Regions from separate parts of the Streptomyces fractus genome, predicted to be linked through region 3. Evidence: riboswitches for the same ligand, from Rfam matches in the RefSeq annotation. Region 3 holds a riboswitch; each other region holds the start of a gene.
The links. Region 3 has a riboswitch for cobalamin ahead of ACP4E5_RS43990 (ABC transporter substrate-binding protein). Riboswitches for the same ligand answer to the same signal wherever they lie in the genome.

Region 1 (2,781 bases), 5.7 Mb from region 3:
CGCCTTCGCCGTGCTGGCCGCGTACACGTACTCCTCGGGCCTGCGGGCCCCGGCGCTGATCGCGTTCGTCAAGGACGGCCTGATCTACCTCGTGATCGCGGTCGCCATCATCTACATCCCGATCAAGCTGGGCGGCTTCGAGCACATCTTCGCCGCGGCGAGCGACAAGTTCGACGCGGCCAACAAGGCGGCGGGCAAACCGGTCGCCGGGCTCGCTCCGGGCTCATCGGGTACGTGGACGTACGCGACGCTCGCCATCGGCTCCGCCCTGGCGCTGTTCATGTACCCGCACTCGATCACGGCGACGCTCTCCTCCAAGAGCCGCAACGTGATCCGCCGCAACACCACGATCCTGCCGCTGTACTCGCTGATGCTGGGCCTGCTCGCGCTGCTCGGGTTCATGGCGATCGCGGCCGGGATCAAGGTGCAGAACGGGCAGTTGGCGATTCCGCAGCTGTTCGAGGACATGTTCCCCGACTGGTTCACGGGCGTCGCGTTCGCCGCCATCGGCATCGGCGCGCTGGTCCCGGCGGCCATCATGTCCATCGCCGCCGCGAACCTGTTCACGCGCAACATCTACAAGGACTTCATCAAGCCGGACGCGACGCCCGCGCAGGAGACCAAGGTCTCCAAGCTGGTGTCGCTGCTCGTGAAGGTGGGCGCGCTGGCCTTCGTCCTCACCATGGACAAGACCGTCGCCATCAACTTCCAGCTGCTCGGCGGCATCTGGATCCTGCAGACCTTCCCGGCCCTCGTCGGCGGCCTGTTCACGCGCTGGTTCCACCGCTGGGCGCTGCTCGCCGGCTGGGCGGTCGGCATGGTGTACGGCACGCTCGCCGCGTGGGGCGTCGCGTCGCCGACGCAGAAGCACTTCGGCGGCTCGTCGGCGGAGATCCCCGGCATCGGTGAGATCGGCTACATCGGCTTCACGGCGTTCGTCCTCAACGTCGTCGTCACCGTCGTCCTGACCTTCGTCCTGAAGGCGGTCAAGGCCCCGGACGGCGTCGACGAGACGACCCGCGAGGACTACACGGCCGACGCGGGCGACAAGGGCGTCCAGGTCGACCTGCCGATCACGGCGGGCGCCGGCCACTAGTCGAGCCGTACACGCGCGTGTCGGGCCCCTCCCCCGCGGAGGGGCCCGACGCATTTTCCGGAAAGCGTTGCGACCAGGGCCGGGGGTCGCGTAACCATGGCGTCGTGATCAGAACAGTGCGCCCCGATGAGTACGCCGCGCTCGGCGAGTTGAGCGCCCGCGCCTATCTCGGCAGCGGCCTCCTCGCGTTCGGCGAGGACGACTGGTACGCCGCCGAACTGCGCGACGTCGAGAAACGCGCGCGGCAGGCCGAGGTGCTCGTCGCCGAGGACCCGGAAGGCCGGGTCCTCGGCGGCGTCACCTACGTCTCCTCGCACGACCACCCGTACGCGGAGCTGGCGCGCCCCTCGGAGGCCGAGTTCCGGATGCTGGCCGTCGCCGTCGAGGCACGCGGGCAGGGCGTCGGCGAGGCGCTCGTGCGGGCCGTGATCGACCGGGCCCGCGCGGCCGGCAAGACCGCGGTCGTGCTCTGCACCCAGCCGCTCGCGACCGCCTCGCACCGCCTCTACGAACGCCTCGGCTTCACCCGGATCCCGGACCGCGACTGGGCCCCGATCCCGGAAGTGACGCTGCGCGCGTACGAGTTGAAGCTGGCGGCCGACTGAGGGATTGGGCGCGGGAAAGGAACACCGACACAACATATGGGGCTGCCACGAGGACCCGACACAACATGTATGCTCGCTCTCGCTGTCACCACAGGGGAATCCGGTGCGAATCCGGAACTGTCCCGCAACGGTGTGCGTAGGCGTACAAAAGCGCTCACGCGAGTCCGATGACCTGTCGACGGCACGCCCGAGCCGACCGGCCCGGGCGTCGACGACGTCCGGGCCTCGCGGAAAGGGCCGGTGGACGAGGGCCCGCGTTTGCGCGCCCGCGCTGCCACCTCCTCCCCGCAGGCCTCGAGCCGAGCGAGGGAGAGCCTCAACGTGACCATCGCGCCCGCCGAACCGGTCTCAGCCACCCCCCAGGACGGCCCGGGTGCAGCCCTGCTGCGCACCCTGACCGAGCTGACCGCCGATCTCCCCGACGCCGACCCCGGCCGGATCGCGGCGGCCGCGCTGCGTGGCCGTTCGGCGCGGGCCGATGAGGCCGAGCTGCGCGATCTCGCCACCGAGGCCGCGGCCGGGCTGATCTCCGAGGACCCCACCTACTCCCGGCTCGCCGCCCGCCTCCTCACCCGCTCCATCACCGCCGAGGCCGCCTCGCAGGGCGTCACGTCCTTCACCGAATCGGTCGCCGTCGGCCACCGCGAGGGCCTGATCGCGGACCGCACGGCCGAGTTCGTACGCGTCCACGCGGCGCGCCTCGACGCGCTCATCGACACCGCCGGCGACGACCGCTTCGGCTACTTCGGCCTGCGCACCCTGCACAGCCGCTACCTGCTGCGCCACCCGATCACCCGGCAGGTCATCGAGACCCCGCAGCACTTCATGCTGCGCGTGGCGGCCGGCCTCGCGGAGGACGACAGCGTCCGCGCCCTGGACGAAGTCGCCTCCCTCTACGGCCTGATGAGCCGCCTCGACTACCTGCCCTCCTCCCCCACCCTCTTCAACTCCGGCACCCGCCACCCCCAGATGTCGAGCTGCTACCTCCTCGACTCCCCGCTCGACGAGCTCGACTCGATCTACGACCGGTACCACCAGGTCGCCCGCCTCTCGAAGCACGCGGGCGGCATCGGCCTCTCG
Region 2 (2,781 bases), 200 kb from region 3:
CGGAAGGGAAGTCGAGCCGCGGCTCGTCGGGGTGTGCCTGGCGCTCGACCTCTGCGCGCGGGCCTACGCGGGCGATGACACCTCCGCGTACGAGGACGGCCGCGTCGGCGACTGCGTGACGATCAGGTCCGGCCAGGACTTGCGCGGCGGTGATCAGCATGAGGCGCGGCTCTCTTTCGCGTGCGGTGGACGTCGGTTGCTGGAACGCAGCACATCAGAAAGAGCGAGGAGCTCTCGGCTGCACGCGCCACCCGGCGCCGCTGTGTCTTGTCATCGTCAGCGCACCAGACAGCAGTCCCCGCACATGCCGCCGTTGGGGGCCCGGTAGAACAGGCAGCAGCTACGGCGCCGGAATGTCAGATCCGGGCCGGTGATCCGGCCCGTGTCCCGCAACCGGCCGGTCTCCAGCAACTCCCGTGTCAGGCGCGTGAGTTCCGTCCGCAAGTCGGGCCGGGATCTCAGGAGTTGAGCCGCCGATCCGACGAGTGCGGACGCGGAGTTGCCGGCCAGGAGGCGCGGCGCCACCTTGACGGTGAGGCCGTTCTCGACCCGCTCCAGGACGCCGTCGACCTCCGCGTGGATGGCCTCGGCGAGGGACGGGAGTTCCGCCGCGCGTCGTCCCTCGGGGCGGGGGAGGCGGAGGGCCGAGCCGTCCCCGGACCACTCCACCGTGCGCATCGTCGGCACGATCCCGTGGACGAGCGCGCAGGCGAGGACCGGTGACCAGAGGCGGGCCGCGAGTCCCAGGTGTGCGATGGAGACGCCGATGCGGGGTTCGGCTGTCGCGTAGCGGTCGTTGACCGTCCGGGCTCGTTCGGCGAGACCGGCGCGGGTGAGCGGTGCGTCGGGAAGCCGCCGCGTCGCGGTGGTGTCGAGGGCGAAGAATCCGCCGAGTCGCGACGCCACGTCGTGCAACGCCTCGGTGACGTGTTCCGACGGCACCTCGTTCATGAGGTCCTGACCCGTCGCGGCGCGTCGGCGCGGCACACGACCACGTGGCGGGGAACTGCCTGGTCCGTGACGGTGACGGTGACGGTGACGGGGGCCAGTATTTCGGCGAGGCGTTCAGCCATGCCGCATCCTCCCTCTCGCCGGGGAGTTCCGCCCCGGATCGCTTCGAGGAGGCGACGGCGTGAGTCTCCTGGCTCTCGGGTCCGCGCTCGTCCCGGCCTTCCCGCCCCGCGGGGCAGTGGCTCTTCCGGGATCCGCTCGCCGATCACAGTGGCGGTACCGCACCGGATTCGCACCGGTTTCCTCGGGCCGCCGTCGCCCGTGTTCACGGACATCATGCCATCGCGTCGCCGCCCGGGCCGCGTGGGGCGGAGTGGGCCGCGTGGGCCGCGTGGCCAACTCCCCTGAACGCCACCCCACTTTGCCTCGCCTTTGCCTTTTGCCCTTCACTGCGTACTATCGCCAGGTCATCGCCGCGACGGGAGACAGGAAGCCGGTGCGAATCCGGCACGGTCCCGCCACTGTGACCGGGCAGCGCGAGTCAGCGCTGCCCGGGAGTCAGGTCACTGACCCGTCGCGGGCCCATTCCGAGGAGCGCGGACTCCGCAGGAGGCTTCACGTGTACGACGGTCCGAACCGTCCCCATGCCCTCTCACTCCCCCATGCCCTGCCACGACCCCGTGCGCGACGGCGGCGCCTCGTCGTGCGCGTCGCCGCCGTCGTCGCCGCGCTGTCGACGACGACGGTGCTCGCCGCCGGCTGCGGCCCGTCCGGGCCGGCCTCCGAGCACGCCGACGGCCCGCAGTCGTCGATCACAAAGGGCTTCCCTGTCACCATCGACGACTGCGGCGTCAAGACGACGTACGACAAGCCGCCGTCCCGCGTGGTGACCATCCATCAGCATCCGGCGGAACTCATGCTCGCCCTCGGCCTGAAGGACCGCATGGTCGGCACGTCGTTCCCCGACTCCGCCGTCCTGCCGAGCCTGCGCAAGGACTACGAGTCCGTTCCCCAACTGGCCGCGCGAGCACCCTCGTTCGAGAAGGTCCTCGAATCCGAACCCGACTTCGTCTACGGCGGCTACTCCAGCGCGTTCGACGAGAAGGAGGGCCGCTCGCGCAAGGCGTTCGCCGACGCGGGCATCGACACGTACCTCAACCGCGAGTACTGCGGCGAGAAGAACGTGACCATGCGGGACACCTACGCCGAGATACGTGCCATCGGCAAGATCTTCGGGGTCTCCGACCGCGCCGACGCCCTCGTGTCCGACCTGCGCGCACGGGTCGCCGAGGCGAACGCCGCCGTGCGGGGCGAGCCGGCCGTCCCCGTGTTCGTGTACGACAGCGGCGACAAGTCCGCCTTCACCGCCGGCGGCAAGGGCCTCGGCACGCAGCTCATCCACCAGGCGGGCGGTCGCAATGTCTTCGCCGATCTGGACGACGTGTTCGGCGACGTCTCCTGGGAGCAGGTGGTCGCCCGCAGGCCGGAGGTCATCGCGATCTACGACTACGCGGGCGACAAGAGCGTCGAGCAGAAGAAGCGGTACCTGCTCGCGCAGCCCGCGCTCGCGGACGTCCCGGCCATCAAGCACGAGCGGTTCGTGGTGCTGCCGTTGACCGCGACGTTGGTCGGGGTCCGGTCCGCGTACGCGGTGGAGGGCCTGGCGCGCGGGCTGCACCCGGAGAGCTTCAAGTGAGGGCGCCCGTGGTGGCCGACGAGCAAGCGACGGACGTGCGGCGGCGACGCCCGGGACAGGGAGCGCGCCCAGGACAGGGGGCTCTCCTGGGACAGGGAGCGCGCCTGACCGCCACACTCACCCTGCTCACCGCC
Region 3 (2,781 bases):
CGCGTGGTCGTCACGCTGGACGGCAAGTTCCTGCCGTACCGGACCTGGTGAGCCGCGAGGTCAGCGCGGCGCGGGGGCGGTGAGGGTGTCCCAGAGGAGGTCCTCTCCCGAGGCGACGGCCAGCCGCCCCAGGGCGGCGTCCCTCGGCTCGGACGCGTCCGCGCGGTAGGTGTCGCGGGTGTGGTTCAGTGCGGCCTCGGTCTGGAGGAGGTGGACGCGCATGGTGGCGAGGCGGGCGCAGATGCGGGCGGGGGACGGTATGCCGGGCGGCGGCGCGGTCACCGGCGCCGCGGTCAGGTCGACGGCCTCGTACGGGTGTCGCACAGGGCGGGTCGGGACGGGTGGCGGGTGACGCCCGGGCCGGTGAGGTCGATGGTCCACGGGCCCGCGCCGGCCTCGTCTCCGGGACCAGGAGCAGGGTGTGCGCGCCGGACGCCCAGGGAACGGCGGGCAGTTGGGCGGTGACGGTGCCGTCGTCGACCGGTCCTGCGGCGTCCGTGGGGAGGAAGGCGATGGTGGGCGCCCCAGCGGGGAGTGGGCCGCCGGACGCGAGGCACCAGTCGGCGGTGGCGTACTCGGCGACCGGGGTGGTGACGGCATGCGAGGCGAGGGCGCGGGTCAGGGCGAGGAGGTCGTCGAGGGTGCCGCCAGAGCCGCCCGCCGGTTCGGGGACTCACCGCCATGGCCCGCCTCAACTCGGATTTCCACTTCCGCATGTTCACCGCGTCGGGCCTGGACCTCGTCGTCGCCGAACCGCGCCGCGTCTGGCGGCTGAGCGACGGCTACCGAGCCTGTCTCCTGCACGACCCGATGTCACAGAAGCGGATCGTCGACGAGCACGCGGAGATGGTCGAGGCGCTCCGCGTCCGGGACCACGAACGCCTCGTCTCCCTGATGGACCACCACAGGGACGGAACCCGGCCCCAACTGGAGTCGGTCCTCACGTGATAGTTTCGCCGAGCCAGTCGTACCTTTGTGTGTTTTTCTACGCACACGGGTCAGGGAATCCGGTGCGAACCCGGAACTGACGCGCAGCGGTGAGGGTGACGGGCGGAGCCACTGCCACTGGGCCGGTACATCGGCCCGGGAAGGCGCTTCGCGCGGACGACCCCGAGTCCGAAGACCTGCTGGCGGCCTCCAGTGCCGCGTGGCGTGGGGGCGGACCGTAGGCCGGCTCCGCGTATGAGCCCTGGACGCGAAGGAACCTCCGTGCTGTTCGCACGTCAACTCCGCCGATGCGCCCCGCTGTTGGCGGGCGCCCTGCTGCTCACCGGGTGCGGCACGACCGCCGCCACCGAGGACAGCGCCGACAAGCGCGGCGGTGTCACGCTCGACAACTGCGGCGAGAAGGTGCGGGTCGAGCACACCCCGCGCCGCGCCGTCGCCCTCGACCAGGGCTCCGCCGAGATCATGCTGTCGCTCGGCCTCGAGGACCGGATGGCGGGCACCGGCACCTGGACCGACCCGGTCCCCAAGAATTTGGCGAAGGCCAACGCGAAGGTGCCGCGTCTTGCCGACCGCTACCCGTCGTTCGAGAAGGTCCTCGGCACCGAACCGGACTTCGCCGCGGCCTCGTTCACGTACACCCTCGGCAAGGGTGGCGTGGCGCCACGCGAGGAGTTCGAGAAGCTCGGCGTGCCCACCTACCTCTCCCCCAGTGACTGCGCCGGCAAGGACAACGGCGGGGACGGGGACGGCGTGCGGACCGAGCCCCTGGGGCTCGACGTCGTGTACGGCGAGATCCGCGACCTGGCGCGCGTCTTCGACGTGGAGGAGCGCGGCGAGAAGCTGATCGACCAGCTCAAGTCCAGGGTCCGCAAGGCCACTTCAGGGATCGACGCGCACGGCGTGGACGTCCTGTACTGGTTCGCCAACTCCGACTCGCCCTACATGGCGGGTTGTTGCGGCGCTCCGGGCGTCGTCACCAAGGAGCTCGGGGCGCGCAATGTCTTCGACGACACGCGTGCGGAGTGGCCGCAGGTCAACTGGGAGACGGTCGCGGACCGCGATCCGGACGTGCTGGTCATCGGCGATCTGACGCGCCGCTCGCAGTCCGCGGAGTCGGCCGCGCAGAAGATCGGGTTCCTGGAGTCGAACCCGGTCACGAAGCACATGACCGCCGTGAAGAAGAAGCGGTACGTGCGGCTGAGCGGGCAGGCCATGAACCCGACCATCCGGACGGTCGACGGTGTGGAGCGGGTGGCCGCGGGGCTGCGCGAGTTCGGACTCGCGCGGTGACGGCTCGCACGGTCTCTGGGCAAGCGGTGGCGGCGGGGCACCCGAAGACCCCCTCCCGGATGTCCGTTCGCGCGACGCTCGCCTGGGCGGCCGGTGTCGCCGTGCTGTGCGCCTCCGTGGCCTTCGCGATCACCCTCGGCCCCGCGCAGATCGGGGTCGGCGACGTGTGGGCGGCGGTCGGCGAACGGATCGGCCTGGCGACCTCGGACCTCTCGCCGATCCGGGACGGCATCGTATGGAATCTGCGGCTGCCGCGGACGCTGCTCGCGGCGGTGTGCGGGGCCGGGCTCGCTGTGTGCGGCACGGTGTTGCAGGCGCTGTTGCGCAATCCCCTCGCCGACCCGTTCGTGCTCGGCGTCTCGTCGGGGGCGTCGACCGGGGCCGTGCTCGTCGTCGTGCTCGGGCTCGGCGGAGGCGCCGTGTCGGTGTCGGGCGGCGCGTTCGTCGGCGCCGTCTGCTCGTTCGCGCTGGTCCTCGTGCTCAGTCACACGCTGGGCGGCAGCACGGACCGGGTGGTGCTGTGCGGGGTCGCGGCGATGCAGC
Region 4 (2,781 bases), 1.0 Mb from region 3:
GGATCCGGCCGACGAGCGGGTGCTCGGCTTCTACGCGCTGCTGACCGTGCCGCCGGAGCTGGACCTGATGTTCGTCGCGGACGAGGCGCAGGGCCGGGGCATCGGGCGCCTCCTCGTCGACCACATGCGGGCGCAGGCGCAGGCCGCGGGCCTCGACCACGTCCGCGTCGTCTCGCACCCGCCCGCCGAGGGCTTCTACCGCAGCATGGGCGCGCACCGCACCGGCACGGTCCCCGCGCGCCCGCCGGCCGTCGCCTGGGACCGGCCCGAACTCGAATTCCCCATTCCCCCGGCCGCCTGAGGGGTTCCGCCCTTGCCCGGCAGGCCGCACACTCGGGGGCGTCGGAATGCGGCAAGGAGGCCACATTGGGCAGCAGTCAGGCACGCGCCGAGGCGTTCGACGTGATCGTGGAGATCCCGCAGGGCTCACGGAACAAATACGAGATGGACCACGAACTCGGGCGGATCCGGCTCGACCGGATGCTGTTCACGTCGACGCAGTACCCCGCGGACTACGGCTACATCCCCGGCACGCTCGGCGGCGACGGGGACCCGCTGGACGCCCTCGTCCTGACCGGCGACGCGACGTTCCCCGGCTGCGCCATCGAGTGCCGGGCGATCGGCATGTTCGTGATGAGCGATGAGAAGGGCCCGGACGAGAAGGTCCTGTGCGTTCCCGCGCACGACCCGCGGCACGACGCGACCCGGGACATCGAGGACATCCCCGAGTTCGACCGCCTGGAGATCACGCACTTCTTCGAGGTCTACAAGGATCTCGAACCGGGCAAGTCGGTCGACGGCTCCCACTGGGAGGGCCGGGACAAGGCCTACGAGGAGATCCACCGGGCCCGCGAACGCGCGTCCGGGTAGGTAGTAGGGTGGTCGGGCCGTGGTGCTCGGGAAGACCGGTGACGGCCCCTCAGGGGCCCATTCCGGAGCGGCCCTCGCCACTGTGATCGGGTTTCGGACCGCGCGTCTTTCGAGTCACGCGCCCGGAGCCCGCCGTTCCATCCTGTACGCCACTGGTGGCCGTCGGCCGCTGGGAAGGCCGGAGCGGCGGGCACACCCGTAAGCCAGGAGACCGGCCGCGGCATCTCACGAAGTGATCCACGAGGTGCTGGAGCGTGATCGACGCATGACCCTGCCCGGGAACTCCCCGACCCCTGCCCCGAACTCCCCTTCCCCTGCTTTCCGTTGGCGCCGCGAGGACACGCTGCGCACGGCCGGCCTGATCGCGGTGATCGCCGCGCTGCACGTCGTCGCGTTCGGCGTGCTGTTCCTGCTCGTCGTCCCCGAGCACTACGAAGTGGGCAACAAAGCCTTCGGTATCGGCCTCGGCATCACGGCGTACACGCTCGGCATGCGGCACGCCTTCGACGCCGACCACATCGCGGCCATCGACAACACCACCCGCAAGCTGATGGCGGACGGCAAGCGGCCCGTCTCGGTCGGGTTCTGGTTCGCGCTCGGCCACTCCAGCGTGGTGGTCGCGATGGCGGCGCTCGTCGCGGGCGGCGCGGCGCTCGCCGGCACCCTGATGAACGACGACTCCCGCACCCACCAGGCGCTCGGCATCGTCGGCACGACCGTTTCCGGCACGTTCCTGTACCTCATCGCCGCGCTCAACCTCGTGGCCCTGATGGGCATTCTGAAGGTCTTCAAGGCGATGCGCGCGGGCTCCTACGACGAGCGGAAGCTCGAGCAGCACCTGGATTCCCGCGGGTTCATGAACCGGATCCTCGGCCGCTTCACCAAGTCGATCACCCGGCCGGGGCAGATGTTCCCGCTGGGCTTCCTCTTCGGGCTCGGCTTCGACACCGCGACCGAGGTGACCTTGATGGTGATGGCGGGCAGCGGCGCCGCCGCGGGCCTGCCCTGGTACGCGATCCTGTGCCTGCCGCTGCTGTTCGCCGCGGGCATGAGCCTGTTCGACACGCTCGACGGCACGTTCATGAACTTCGCCTACCAGTGGGCGTTCTCGAACCCGGTGCGCAAGGTGTTCTACAACCTCACCATCACCGGCCTGTCCATCGCGGTCGCGTTCTTCATCGGCACGATCGAGCTCGTCGGCGTCCTGCACGACAAGCTCGACCTGAGCGACGCGGTCACCGGCTGGATCGCCGGTCTCGACCTCGACAACGTCGGGTACGTGATCGTGGGCCTGTTCGTGGTCGTGTGGGTGGCGGCGATCGCCTACTGGCGCCTGGCGAGGGTCGAGCAGCGGTGGTCGGCGCGGTTGGCCGACGCCGGATAAATCGGTTGCCGGGGTGCGCGGCGCGCTGCTGCACTGATCTCGGTGCGGCACATGCCGCGCGCCCCGACCGTGAGGACCGATCCATGCGCTCTGCAGTCCAGTTCCTTCCGAGGGCCACCGCGAATCTCGCCGTGGCATCCCCTTCCCTCAAGGACACGACTGCCAGTGGCATTGCTGAATCTGGGCGTTCTCGCGCATGTGGACGCCGGTAAGACCAGTCTGACCGAGCGGCTCCTGCACACGGCCGGGGTGATCGACGAGCTGGGCCGTGTCGACGACGGGAGCACCCGCACCGACTCCCTCGACCTGGAGCGGCGGCGCGGCATCACCATCAAGTCGGCCGTGGTGTCGTTCCCGGTCGGCGACGCGAGCGTCAACCTCGTGGACACACCCGGCCATCCCGACTTCATCGCCGAGGTCGAGCGGGTGCTCGGGGTGCTCGACGGGGCGGTGCTCGTCGTCTCGGCCGTCGAGGGCGTGCAGGCGCAGACCCGCGTCCTGATGCGGACGCTGCGCCGACTGCGCAT

Region 1: it holds a riboswitch for cobalamin, as region 3 does, so the genes downstream of both, ACP4E5_RS17565 (ribonucleoside-diphosphate reductase subunit alpha) here and ACP4E5_RS43990 (ABC transporter substrate-binding protein) in region 3, are expected to answer to the same signal.
Region 2: it holds a riboswitch for cobalamin, as region 3 does, so the genes downstream of both, ACP4E5_RS43100 (ABC transporter substrate-binding protein) here and ACP4E5_RS43990 (ABC transporter substrate-binding protein) in region 3, are expected to answer to the same signal.
Region 4: it holds a riboswitch for cobalamin, as region 3 does, so the genes downstream of both, nicT (Nickel transporter NicT) here and ACP4E5_RS43990 (ABC transporter substrate-binding protein) in region 3, are expected to answer to the same signal.

The regions. Positions count from the first base shown of each region.
Region 1 covers NZ_JBMYHI010000002.1:3,501,975-3,504,755, forward strand. The annotation lists gene mctP (monocarboxylate uptake permease MctP) at 1-1,096, shown strand, start outside; gene ACP4E5_RS17560 (GNAT family N-acetyltransferase) at 1,201-1,701, shown strand; cobalamin riboswitch at 1,765-1,895, shown strand; gene ACP4E5_RS17565 (ribonucleoside-diphosphate reductase subunit alpha) at 2,023-2,781, shown strand, end outside.
Region 2 covers NZ_JBMYHI010000002.1:9,015,807-9,018,587, reverse strand. The annotation lists gene ACP4E5_RS43115 (amidohydrolase family protein) at 1-160, opposite strand, end outside; gene ACP4E5_RS43110 ((2Fe-2S)-binding protein) at 277-951, opposite strand; gene ACP4E5_RS43105 (hypothetical protein) at 948-1,073, opposite strand; cobalamin riboswitch at 1,135-1,257, opposite strand; cobalamin riboswitch at 1,399-1,540, shown strand; gene ACP4E5_RS43100 (ABC transporter substrate-binding protein) at 1,571-2,647, shown strand; gene ACP4E5_RS43095 (FecCD family ABC transporter permease) at 2,734-2,781, shown strand, end outside.
Region 3 covers NZ_JBMYHI010000002.1:9,211,761-9,214,541, reverse strand. The annotation lists gene cynS (cyanase) at 1-51, shown strand, start outside; gene ACP4E5_RS44000 (hypothetical protein) at 61-324, opposite strand; gene ACP4E5_RS43995 (FCD domain-containing protein) at 682-948, shown strand; cobalamin riboswitch at 957-1,146, shown strand; gene ACP4E5_RS43990 (ABC transporter substrate-binding protein) at 1,183-2,238, shown strand; gene ACP4E5_RS43985 (FecCD family ABC transporter permease) at 2,298-2,781, shown strand, end outside.
Region 4 covers NZ_JBMYHI010000002.1:8,199,848-8,202,628, reverse strand. The annotation lists gene ACP4E5_RS39300 (GNAT family N-acetyltransferase) at 1-301, shown strand, start outside; gene ACP4E5_RS39295 (inorganic diphosphatase) at 367-870, shown strand; cobalamin riboswitch at 874-1,104, shown strand; gene nicT (Nickel transporter NicT) at 1,136-2,254, shown strand; gene ACP4E5_RS39285 (GTP-binding protein) at 2,420-2,781, shown strand, end outside.